DNA from 3 places in the Sutcliffiella sp. NC1 genome. Region 3 is predicted to be linked to each of the others. Evidence: riboswitches for the same ligand, from Rfam matches in the RefSeq annotation. Region 3 holds a riboswitch; each other region holds the start of a gene.

Region 1 (4,277 bases), 2.3 Mb from region 3:
CGTTTGAGGTAACATTGTTAATTCCGCTACTTTAAATTCTGTAACCCCTGCATTTTTAAACGCCTCTTGAACAGCATGAAATTGGTCTGGCTCTGCATAAACGATGACCGTATCTTCTTCCTCTAATATATCACGTGCATCAAGATCTGCTTCCATTAATAACTCTAATACCTCGTCAGCAGACTTCCCTTCTACACCAATAACCGCAGTCGAATCGAACATGTAAGCGACAGAACCACTTACACCCATGTTACCACCATTTTTACCAAAAGCAGCACGAACTTCCGAAGCTGTTCTATTCACATTGTTCGTTAATGCATCTACTATAACCATTGAACCATTCGGACCAAATCCTTCGTAACGAAGTTTATCGTAAGTTTCTTCTCCGCCACCTTTTGCTTTTTCAATGGCACGGTCAATAATTGCTCTCGGAACATTATATGTTTTTGCCTTTTCTAAAACAAAGCGTAATGCTTGATTTAGTTCTGGGTCAGGCTCTCCCTGTTTTGCTACTACATAAATTTCACGACCGAATTTCGCATATATTCGGCTCGTATTTGCATCTTTTGCAGCCTTTTTTTCTTTAATGTTGTTCCATTTACGGCCCATCAAAAACACTCACTTTCAACATAAGTCTATAAGCAGAAGTTTTATAGCAAATATATTATAACGCTATAGGCTATGATTTGTTAAGTGTTAGAAAAAATAAACATACAAAAGCGAAGGTGCTATAGTATTCTACCATGTTACAGTTTCACTTCGCTATCGTCCATGAATCTCTCCGGTGTATGCCTTCCGTATTCTTCTTCACTATGTTGTTAGTTTTGAAAATAAAAATCCTTTCAATTTTACACCAAAAAACTGCAAAGGAATCTCTGCAGTTTTTTGGTTACATCTATTAAGCGTTTGCTTGTTCTTTTAATGCAGTAGCTTTATCTGTACGCTCCCAAGGAAGGTCAAGGTCGTTACGTCCGAAGTGGCCGTAAGCAGCTGTTTGTTTGTAAATCGGGCGACGTAAGTCAAGCATTTTAATAATACCTGCTGGACGTAAGTCAAAATTAGCACGTACAAGTTCTACTAATTTCTCTTCTGATACTTTTCCAGTTCCGAAAGTATCAACTGCGATAGAAACTGGTTGAGCAACACCAATTGCATATGCTAGTTGCACTTCACATTTGTCAGCAAGTTCTGCAGCAACGATGTTTTTCGCAACGTAACGAGCAGCATAAGCACCAGAGCGGTCTACTTTAGTAGCATCCTTACCAGAGAAAGCTCCTCCACCATGACGTGCATAACCACCGTACGTATCAACAATAATTTTTCTACCAGTTAAACCAGCATCCCCTTGAGGTCCACCAATTACGAAACGACCTGTTGGGTTGATGAAATATTTAGTGTTTTCGTCAATTAATTCAGCTGGAACAACTGGATTAATAACGTACTCTTTAATATTGCGTTGAATTTGCTCTAACGTAATTTCTGGGTGATGTTGTGTTGAAATAACAATCGTATCAATACGAACAGGTTTGTCGTTCTCATCATACTCCACTGTTACCTGTGTTTTACCGTCTGGACGTAAGTATGGTAAGATTTCTTCTTTTCTTACTTCAGTTAGACGACGAGCTAATTTGTGAGCAAGAGATATTGGTAATGGCATTAATTCTTTCGTTTCATTACAAGCAAAACCAAACATTAAACCTTGGTCTCCAGCTCCAATAGCCTCGATTTCCGCATCTGTCATTTGTCCTTCACGTGCCTCTAACGCTTGGTCTACCCCCATCGCGATATCAGCAGATTGCTCATCTATTGAAGTTAATACTGCACACGTTTCCGCATCAAATCCGTATTTCGCACGCGTATATCCGATACCTTGAATAGTTTCACGAACAATTTTAGGAATATCTACATATGTAGATGTTGTAATTTCACCAGCAACTAATACAAGACCTGTAGTAACAGATGTTTCACAAGCTACGCGGGCATTAGGGTCATTTGCCAAAATAGCATCCAGGATAGAATCAGAAATTTGATCACAAATTTTGTCCGGGTGTCCCTCAGTAACGGACTCAGAAGTAAATAAACGACGTTGTTTTGTCATTTTATAAAGTTCCTCCTTTATAATTATCGGTGTATATCACCATCATGATACGGATCTCCACTTTCCCAATAAAACTTTAAGATAAGCTCCAATGTTAATATATAACGCTCTCCCTTATCTTGTGTCAAAATATAAAAAACCTTTCCTTTTTTTGAGGAAAGGTTGAAGATTTATCGCCTTTCACTCTTATCACGCAAAGCATATAATACTTTGCTTCAGGTTAGCACCTTTTCTCACTTCATTAAATATGCCCAGTATGTATTGCAGTTAAATGAGCAGGTTGCTGGGTTTCATCGGGCCTGTCCCTCCACCATCTCGGGATAAGAGTATCCGTTCAGTGATTTATATTATCGTAGTGAAACTATCTATGTCAACAAAAACCGACATTTTTCCTAAAGAAAAAAAGAGAAATACTTGTATTTTTATAATATAGTGAATATATACTATGAAGTAATCTTCCACTAGCTTTATCAACTACTACAATGTTAGAGTTCATCAATATGACGCTATCTATACCAAATTTGAGAAAAAAGTGTATTTTATGAACTTCCATTGTAATCTTTACATAAAATATCACAATTAGTATGGACTATTGATGTTAATGTGTTATACTTTTAATTATTAACATAAACAATACACTTTTCTGAAGGAGAGTTTAAAGATGAAAACGGTTGGTATCGATAACGGACTATCTACATTATTATATGGAAGCAATGCAAATGTACAATTATCTGTCCCACAATTGGTAGAAAAAGTTTTAGAAAGAAAAGAAGGAACTTTATCTGCAACAGGTGCAGTGCTTGCAACTACTGGAAAATACACAGGTAGATCACCGAAAGATAAATTTATCGTCCAAGACGAAATCAGTAAAGATAAAGTAGACTGGGGAAAAGTAAATCAACCTATTTCTGAAGATGTATTTGATGCATTATATAATAAGGTTGTTCATTACTTAGAAAACAAAGATGAAATTTTTATTTTTAAAGGTTTTGCAGGTGCAGACGAGAAGTATCGCTTACCAATTCAAGTTATCAATGAATTTGCATGGCACAACCTTTTTGCACACCAATTATTTATTCGTCCAACAGAAGAAGAAGTAGCAACACATGAAGCTGGATTTTCGATTATTTCGGCACCAACGTTTAAGGCTGATCCTTCAATTGATAAAACAAACTCTGAAGCATTCATTTTAGTATCGTTTAAAAAGAGAATTATTTTAATAGGCGGTACAGAATATGCTGGCGAAATGAAAAAATCAATTTTCTCGATTATGAACTACTTATTACCTGAAAACGGTATTTTGCCGATGCACTGCTCTGCTAACGTAGGTCGTGAAGGAGATGTGGCGTTGTTTTTCGGGTTATCAGGAACTGGTAAAACGACCCTTTCTGCCGATCCAAATCGTAAATTAATTGGTGACGACGAACATGGTTGGTCCAACACTGGTGTATTCAACATTGAAGGTGGTTGTTATGCAAAATGTATCGGACTTTCTCAAGAAAAAGAACCACAAATTTTTGATAGCATCCGCTTCGGATCTGTATTAGAAAATGTAGTATTAAATGAAAACAGTAGAATTCCTGATTACGATGATTCGTCACTAACAGAAAACACTCGTGCAGCATATCCATTACAAGCAATGAATAACATTGTTGATCCAAGCGTTGCTGGGCATCCAACAACTATTATATTTTTAACAGCTGATGCAACTGGGGTACTACCTCCTATTAGCAAATTATCAAAAGAACAAGCTATGTTCCATTTTTTAAGCGGTTACACAAGTAAACTTGCTGGAACAGAACGTGGCATCACTTCACCACAGGCAACGTTCTCTACATGCTTCGGATCACCTTTCTTACCACTACCTGCAACAACTTATGCAGAAATGTTAGGAAAGAAAATTGACGAACACAACGTTCAAGTATTTTTAGTTAATACAGGGTGGACCGGTGGAGAGTATGGTGTAGGTAATAGAATGAAACTTTCCTATACTCGTTCCATGGTGCAAGCAGCTCTTGAAGGTGAATTAACAAATGCAGAATTTCAACCTGATCCATATTTCGGAGTAAACGTACCTTTACATGTAACTGGTGTTCCTGACGAAGTATTACAACCTAAGAAAACATGGACTAGTGAAGCAGAATATGATAAAAAAGCACGTGAACTAGCAGAGAAGTTC
Region 2 (4,277 bases), 1.7 Mb from region 3:
TGATGTTCATAAATATATGAAACAAAATAATAAAGAAGAGCCATTAAATACAGCATTAGCAGATGCATTGAAAAAACTGAAGTTAGATAAATAAGGAAAAATCTAGGTATTCACCTATTTTAGCCCCTTCGCATATGTTAGGAGAAGAAAGTAGTAGTTAAAAAACCTAACATTCGTAAGGGGTGTTTTTTTTGGCAGGAAACATATTAAATTACTATGCCGGTGGAAATACAGCAAGAGGATTTTACAGTTTATATGAATCAAATTTAGAAGGTTTGGACCGTGTATTCATTTTAAAAGGTGGTCCGGGAATTGGGAAGTCAACAATGATAAAAAAATTAGGTCAACGTTGGAACGAGGCCGGGTTTGATATAGAATATTTACATTGTTCGTCTGATACAGGGTCTGTCGACGGGCTAATTATTCGAAGCATCGGTGTCGGTATTGTGGACGGAACGGCACCTCACGTTATTGAACCGACAGCTCCAGGTGCAATTGAGGAATATATAAATTTAGGAGAAGCATGGGATTCGAAAAAACTAGCTCACCGTAAAATTGAAATTTTAGAACTTGCCCATCAAAAAAAGCAAGCGTTTGAGACGGCGTATGCAACGTTTAACAAAGCGCTTAAAATCCATGATGAGTGGGAACGTTATTTTATTCATAATATGAGTTTCGAACGAGCAAATAAATTAGCCGATGAGCTAATTGAAAAGCTTTTTGATGGAAATACGTTAACAAAACAAGCGGACGTTAAACACCGATTTCTCGGTGCAGCAACTCCGGTCGGTGCGGTAGACTTCGTTCCAAATATAACGGAAGGATTAAAAAAGCGTTATTTTATAAAAGGTCGTCCAGGGTCTGGAAAATCTACTCTATTAAAAAAGCTAGTTAAACATTGCGAAAAAACAGGTTATGACGTTGAAGTATATCATTGTGGCTTTGACCCTCATAGTTTAGATATGGTTGTCGTCAGAGAACTAGGATTTGCAATTTTTGATAGTACAGCTCCACATGAATATTTCCCAAGTCGCGACGGGGATGAAATTTTAGATATGTACGATTTAACGATTCGTGAAGGTACGGATGAAAGATACGAGAAAGAAATAGAAAAAGTGAGTAAACAATATAGTGAAAAAATGAAAGAAGCAATATCGCATTTAGCAGAAGCGAAGGAATGGCATTTGAAGCTAGAAGCAATTTATGTAAATGCGATGGATTATAAAGTGATAGATGAGAAAACAGAATGGATACATGAACAAATGGAAAAACTAGTGAAGCATTAATGTAATGAAGAGGCTGAGACAAAACTAAATTAGTCATAATAAAAAACGAACTATCGCAGAATTAGCGAAGTATATTTCCGGAGCGAGTTTTTCCCAGTATATTTCTTGTTCTTTTACTATGATGAAAATAGTTATGTCTCAACCTCTATTTATTATTTCAAAAATATATAAATTTTAAAAATTACGTATATGACGTTTTATATATACGAAAACTAGAAAAAAGTGTACACTACACACGTATATTAACAGCAAAGGGAGACGTCATAATGAAAAAGTGGACAATCTTACTTATTTTCGTTACATTATCATTTTTAACAGCATGTGGAGCAAACAGCAATAACGCTAGCGAGGGAGCACAAGAGCAATTAGCAGCTCCTGAACATGATGAAAAACAAGACCAAAAAGTTTTAATGAACATACAAATGGAGTTAATCGAAATGGTACGTCCTCATTTGAGCGCAATTACTAATTACGAGCAAACAGGTGAAGGCGAAGAAGAAGCAAAAGCTGCAGCGAACAAAATTGCAAACGAGCTTCGTGCAATGGAAGTTTCAACGGAGCTAACGGAACAATACCGTACAGATGTGGAAGAAGCGATAGAACTTTTTGCGCAATATTTTGAAGAGCGTGTAGATGGTGAAAATGCAGAAGAAAAACTAGCTGCATTCCACAAGCAAATTGCTACTCCATATATAGAGGCAGGATTATTAGAGCCGAATTTTGAAAAAGAAGTTCAATAAATAATTAGAAGAGTGTTACTGTGAAGTAGCGCTCTTTTTTTATATTAAGTGGTTATGGAAAACATAACATTAACATAAGAAAGATTGAGTGTAACTCCTGACAAATGCTTGTCGGGCCAGTGAGCCGCCTCTGGTTTTGTTCTTGTAATACTATTCTAATAAAAGATTATTGCAAATACTTTACCTTTTTAGTTTACTAAACACCAAGTTTTGTGGTAGGATTACCATAAATTGAATAAAATTCTTTATCAAGAGTGGTGGAGGGACTGGCCCTTTGAAACCCGGCAACCTTTATAAAAAGGTGCTAAATCCAGCAAGGTATATACCTTGGAAGATAAGGAGAAAAGCTAACTGCTGCCTTCTTCTTATCGAAGAAGCTTTTTTTATAGGGGGAAAAGAGATGAAATTTGGTTTTTGGTTACCTATTTTTGGCGGTTGGCTACGAAATGTTGAAGATGAAAAAATGCCGCCTACATTTAATTATGCAAAAGAAGTAATACAAAAGGCAGAAAAATGGGGATATGATACAACATTAATCGCAGAATTGTATTTAAATGATATAAAAGGTCCTGAAAGTGATAGTTTAGAAGCTTGGTCTACTGCAGCAGCATTAGCTTCAGTAACGGAGAAAATAGAAATTATGACCGCTATCCGTCCTGGCTTTCATAATCCAGCAGTCGCGGCAAAAATGGCTGCTAATATTGATCACATTAGCAATGGCCGTTTTACACTTAACGTCGTTTCAGCTTGGTGGGAAGAAGAAGCGAAGCAGTATGGCGGAGTATTTACGGAACATGATGATCGTTATGATCGTACGCAAGAATTTTTAGATGTTTTAAAAGGTCTTTGGACAGAAGATTCTTTTAGTTATAAAGGAAAATTTTATGAACTCTCTAATACAAAACTGTTTCCAAAGCCAGTCCAACGTCCGAACCCTATTCTTTATGCAGGTGGGGAAAGTGAGAAAGGGAAACAAGTAATCTCTTCAAATTGTGATGCTTATGTCATGCACGGCGGAACGGTTGAAGAAGTGCAAGTTAAAATAGAAGATATGAAGGCTAGAAGAGAAGCGTTAAAGAAAGAGCCTTTACAATCGTTTGGAATGGCAGCATATGTCATATGCCGAGATACAGAAGAAGAAGCACAAGCAGAATTAAATAGAATTACGAATGTGAAAGAATCGAGTGCATACGCAGGGTATAAAGATTTTACGGGCAAATCACAGCTTGAACAGCAAGTGAAGTTACAGGATTATTCTGTTTCCAATAGAGGATTAAGACCAAATTTAATAGGCACACCTGAGCAAATTGCGGAAAAAATAAAAGCATACGAGGCAGCTGGGGTAGACTTATTATTACTGCAATTTTCTCCTCAACTAGAAGAGATGGAACGATTTGCACAACAAGTTATACCGTTAGTCAACAAAGGTTAAGGAGGAATTTTACGATGGAGAAGATCTATATCATTCACGAAAATAAAGAATGGACTGTACATTTAACGAAAAGATTGGAAGAGCTCCAATTACCATATGAAGAGTGGCATTTAGATGAGGGGACTGTCCCTTTAAATGAAGTGCCACCAGAGGGTGTTTTTTATAATCGAATGAGTGCGTCGTCTCACACGAGAGATCACCGATTTGCGCCAGAATTAACGAGCGCTGTATTAACTTGGTTAGAGCATCATGGCCGGACAGTATTTAATGGAAGCAGAGCGCTACAATTAGAATTAAGTAAAGTAGTCCAATATTCGGAGTTAGAAAAGCATGGAGTTCGTACACCAACAACGATTGCGGCCGTTGGAAGAAAACAAATTGTAGAAGCGGCCAAAAAATTGGGGCATGAATCGTTTATTACGAAACATAACCGGGCGGGAAAAGGACTTGGTGTACAGCTGTTTAATTCTATTGAAAGTTTAGAGGCATACGTAAATAGCCCGGCATTTGAAGAGCCAGTTGATGGAATTACGTTAATACAACAATATATAAAATCACCAGAATCGTACATTACTCGTTGTGAGTTTGTTGGTGGAAAGTTCCTATATGCCGTGAAAGTAGACACGTCAGAAGGATTCGAGCTTTGCCCGGCAGATGCATGTCAAATTGGGGACTTATTTTGTCCGGTTGGGGAAGAAGTAGAAGAGAAGCCGAAATTTCAAATTATTGAAGACTTCCATGATCCGATTATCGAAAAGTATGAAGCGGTTTTAAAAAGTAACAATATCAATGTTGCAGGAATTGAATTTATCCGCAATA
Region 3 (4,277 bases):
GCATCTACAGCATTACCGCCCTTTTCCATGATCTCGATTGCAGCTTTTGAAGCTAAAGGATGTTCTGTCGCTACCGCCCCACCATTTCCAGTCGCAACTGCTTCTTGTTCATAATAAGGATTAACCGTTTCCGAAGCTTGTCCAATTGCAGTGCTTGGTAAAAATAACGACAAACATAAAATAGTGCATAACAATAAATGAATAACTTTCTTCCCTCTCATTAAAATACCCCTTTCTTCGTCAGAAAATTCTGTATACACGTACTATCATAATGTGCCCAAGACGAAAAAATTGTTGAAACAGACCGCATTTTTCTTGTTTATTTGTAAACTCTACTCGAATTAGCGCAATTTCGCACGAACCATTTGATTTATCAATGCAAAAATCGAGTAATTTATTAAAAAGGGACTGTTTTATATCAACAAAAAAAGACCGGTAACTTGACCAGCCTCTTACTTTTTTATAAACGCCCTAAAGGTAGAGTACGTATTTTTCGAATCATTTTCCTTAAATTTTCTAGCAACCATCATAGCCACCATTTGAGGAATTAAATTCAATATTGTCACTATAAGTAATAATTGATACGGTGTTAATGGCTTGAAATAACTATACCACCGCTCGTTTCCTGCCATTTGGCCTACAAAATAGAAGGAGATGATTGTAGATAGTATATTTCCTACAATAAAAGTGATGATACTTTTATTTAATCGAGAGAAAAATGCTAGGATAGAAGAAAGAGCAATCATTAAGATATAGCCGAGCATTGAGCCGTTTGTAAAGTCTTGGCGCATGGAAAAATACACAAATGGTAAACAATATAGTAGAACTATTAATATATTAATAACGTTTTTCATCATAACTTCAACCTTTCTTTACTAACAGGATAATTCATCCAACTTCTTCCTATTGTACCATGAAAATACAAAAAATAGACCCGATACATGTTCGTCGAGTCTAACATTTTATATTATAAAATTTGCAAAGAAATAAAGCATGACGATACTTATAATAATCGTTATGTTTGCTGTTGTTGCTATTAATCTAGTAGCTTCCGTGCTGTATTTGAATTCTACTGCAAACGCAAGCGAAGATGTCGCAACCGGTAGCAAAAATCCAATCAATAACGTATAACGAAACATGTCATCATATGGGAGTAAGTAAAATAGTGAAAGTCCTACAAGTAAGCCTGTCCCATATTTGAAGGATAGAAATTTTATCAATGGCTTTATGAATTGTTTTTCGATTTTAAAATTCAAATAGATTCCTAGCAACAATAATGACAACGGCACATTAGCTGCTGATATGGTACTTGCCACATCAATAACCATTGTCGGTAGTTGGATGTTAATAAAGTTTAACGTACTAGCAATAATATACGTCATTAACGGTATTGAGGTGCCTAGTCGTTTTAAAATTTCGATTGGGTTTAAGCTTAATCCTTCTTTTGAAAAATAGCTACCTAAAATAAATGCTATTCCAAAAACCATTAACGATGTTCCGACATCAAACATACTAAAATACGTTAGACCATTTATTCCCCAAATGGCAAAAACAAGTGGGAAGGCAAATAGACCTACATTTAATCCGGAAGCCATCATCATAAATGATCCTTTTAATTCTCGCTCTTCATTTTTGAAAACGAGTAATCCTAGTGGCGTTATAATTAAACCGTATACTAGGACGATAACAGGTAGTAGCATTAACGTTGGTTCTATTTTTACTGAATTAAACGTAACGATAACTAAGGCAGGAAGTGTTATTCTAAAAATAATTTTTGCAATAACTTGTCCTTCTTTTTCTTCTATCACTTTTAAGCGCTTTAATACGTAACCGAGCGCGATGATTGCAATAATGTAAAAAAACTCCTGATTCATTACTACATAAGCTCCTCTATATCTTTATTGTAGAAAAGTATTTTGACACTCGTTCCATTGTAAGTTATGAAACGGCTTTCATGTCAACCTTTTTTCCAAATGACGGATGTTTGTCGAAAATTCCGCAATATATTTTTACAGTAAAATGTTGACAACCTTTTTATTTCCATGTATAGTGAATTCCATAAACTTAATATTTTCAATTTTCTCTTATCTAGAGAGGTGGAGGGACTGGCCCTATGATACCTCGGCAGCGGACTTTAAATAGTACTGTGCCAATTCCAGTAGCGTAATGCTAGAAGATAAGAAGAGCCGGCGGTTTAATATTGTTCTTTCACCCCTCTTCTTGTTTTTGAGAAGAGGGGTTTTTATTTTAGCTCTATTAAACCTCACTATTGATTAGAGAAACTATAAAACTTTTAAAGGGAGAGTTAACTTATGACAACAAAAACATTAATTAGTGCGCCATTTCGTGCAGATCACGTAGGTAGTTTATTACGTCCAGAGAGCATTCATAAAGCAAGAAAGGATTTTCAAGAAGGGACTATTACTTCCCAACAACTTCGTGAAATTGAAACAGAAGAAATAAAAAAGGTTGTAGATAAGCAAATCGAAGTTGGTCTTCAAGCTGTAACAGATGGAGAGTTTCGTCGTAGATTTTGGCATACTGATTTTCTAGAGCATTTGAACGGTGTAGAAGGCTATGTGCCAGACCATGGATTTAAATTTAAAGATGTGGAAACAGAAAGATACGATGTACGTGTCGTTGGAAAAATTTCTTTTAATCCAGATCATCCACATGTGAAAGATTTTATTGAGTTTAAAGAAATTGTTGGAGATCGTGCGGTTGCAAAACAAACAATACCGAGTCCAAATCAATTATTCAACGCTGGTATCCGTAACTTGGACATTTATCCGGACATTGAGGAGTATGCAAATGATATCATCCAAGCATACCGCGATGCAATTAAAGCCTTTTACGATGCAGGTTGTCGTTATTTACAATTAGATGATGTTTACATTGCTGGACTAAACGCACCAGAAATTCCATTTAATGATAGTGGCTATTCCCGCGAAGAATTAATTGCGTTAGCTTTGCGTGTAGCTAACGGCGTCTTAGAAGACAAACCAGAGGACCTTATTGTTACTACTCACCTATGTCGTGGTAACTACCGCTCTACTTGGGCATTTGAAGGTAGCTACGCAAAAATTGCACCAACATTATTCGCAAAAGAAAAAGTAAACGGCTTTTTCTTAGAATATGACGATGACCGTTCTGGAGATTTCCAACCTTTAGAGCACATTCCGAATGGCGGCCCTCAAGTTGTTTTAGGGGTATTCACTTCTAAACACGGTACATTAGAAGATAAAGAAAATATTAAAGCACGCGTGGAAGAAGCAACAAAATTTGTACCACTAGAGCAACTTTGCATTAGCCCACAATGTGGTTTTGCTTCTACTCATCACGGTAATATTTTAACAGAAGAAGAACAATGGGCTAAACTGAAGTACATTGTAGATATTTCAAAAGAAATCTGGGGTTAATTATTCCATTTGGAAAAGCTCTGACCGACTAGTAGTGGGTTAGAGCTTTTTATTTACGATAATCTTCTTTTAATAACCAAGGGATTTTCATTTCAAATTCCATTTGTATAGTTGGTGTCGGAAACTTATTTGGTACAAGTGAACAATCTTCCGTAAAGCTGAATAAAATGCCATCAATTGCGTCGATAACTTGTCCTTCTCCAATTGACCGTTCCAATATGTTGCCTACTATATGATAAAAGCCACCATAAAAATGTAAGCCATCCTCCTGTTGAAAATGTTGAAACACTTCGCCTTCTTTTTTAGGATCTATCCCTAATGATTGAAAAAGCCCCATTATATTCAAAGAGAAAGTATCACATGCAAGTAAATAATTAGCACAATAATGACAACTACAATCTTCTGTTATAAGATGGTATTTTTCATAAAAACTTTTCGTTTGAGCAATATCCACTTCTATTTTCCAACCATTAAACTCTAATTTAATCAAACTAAATCCAGCTCCTACTCTAACATTAGCTTAATAATTGAATAACAAATAGCGTACCAAAAATTCCAAACACAATAAGTACACTTAATTGCGGGTCGATACGTTTTTGAAGTGCTTTCACATGTACTTCTACTTTATCTTTTATAAAACCAAGCAGAAAAAGTCCACCTGCAAAAATTGAATATGTAATCCACTTATTACCTACTAACGGTTCAACAACTCCGAGAATTATATATGTAAAAATGAGAAAAACGATGAAATAAAGTAGCGTTGATAGTTTCATATTAAATACCTCTTTATACTCTCATTTTGATATCTCTTACTTGCCATATCATTGCTCCCCACCCTATATACATGAAAGAAAAACA

Evidence for each region. Region 3 has a riboswitch for S-adenosylmethionine ahead of O1A01_RS08275 (5-methyltetrahydropteroyltriglutamate--homocysteine S-methyltransferase). Riboswitches for the same ligand answer to the same signal wherever they lie in the genome.
Region 1: another riboswitch for S-adenosylmethionine. It lies ahead of metK (methionine adenosyltransferase); the one in region 3 lies ahead of O1A01_RS08275 (5-methyltetrahydropteroyltriglutamate--homocysteine S-methyltransferase).
Region 2: another riboswitch for S-adenosylmethionine. It lies ahead of O1A01_RS24740 (LLM class flavin-dependent oxidoreductase); the one in region 3 lies ahead of O1A01_RS08275 (5-methyltetrahydropteroyltriglutamate--homocysteine S-methyltransferase).

Annotation. Positions count from the first base shown of each region.
Region 1 covers NZ_CP115153.1:3,892,192-3,896,468, forward strand. Annotated here, with positions in the region: gene O1A01_RS20225 (YebC/PmpR family DNA-binding transcriptional regulator) at 1-609, opposite strand, end outside; gene metK (methionine adenosyltransferase) at 899-2,098, opposite strand; SAM riboswitch class I at 2,282-2,425, opposite strand; gene pckA (phosphoenolpyruvate carboxykinase (ATP)) at 2,760-4,277, shown strand, end outside.
Region 2 covers NZ_CP115153.1:4,812,651-4,816,927, reverse strand. Annotated here, with positions in the region: gene O1A01_RS24755 (DNA topoisomerase III) at 1-94, shown strand, start outside; gene O1A01_RS24750 (PRK06851 family protein) at 192-1,286, shown strand; gene O1A01_RS24745 (hypothetical protein) at 1,553-2,026, shown strand; SAM riboswitch class I at 2,269-2,367, shown strand; gene O1A01_RS24740 (LLM class flavin-dependent oxidoreductase) at 2,427-3,458, shown strand; gene O1A01_RS24735 (ATP-grasp domain-containing protein) at 3,473-4,277, shown strand, end outside.
Region 3 covers NZ_CP115153.1:1,593,010-1,597,286, reverse strand. Annotated here, with positions in the region: gene O1A01_RS08290 (gamma-glutamyltransferase) at 1-221, opposite strand, end outside; gene O1A01_RS08285 (hypothetical protein) at 453-857, opposite strand; gene O1A01_RS08280 (AEC family transporter) at 963-1,874, opposite strand; SAM riboswitch class I at 2,082-2,183, shown strand; gene O1A01_RS08275 (5-methyltetrahydropteroyltriglutamate--homocysteine S-methyltransferase) at 2,313-3,419, shown strand; gene O1A01_RS08270 (hypothetical protein) at 3,469-3,909, opposite strand; gene O1A01_RS08265 (hypothetical protein) at 3,935-4,192, opposite strand.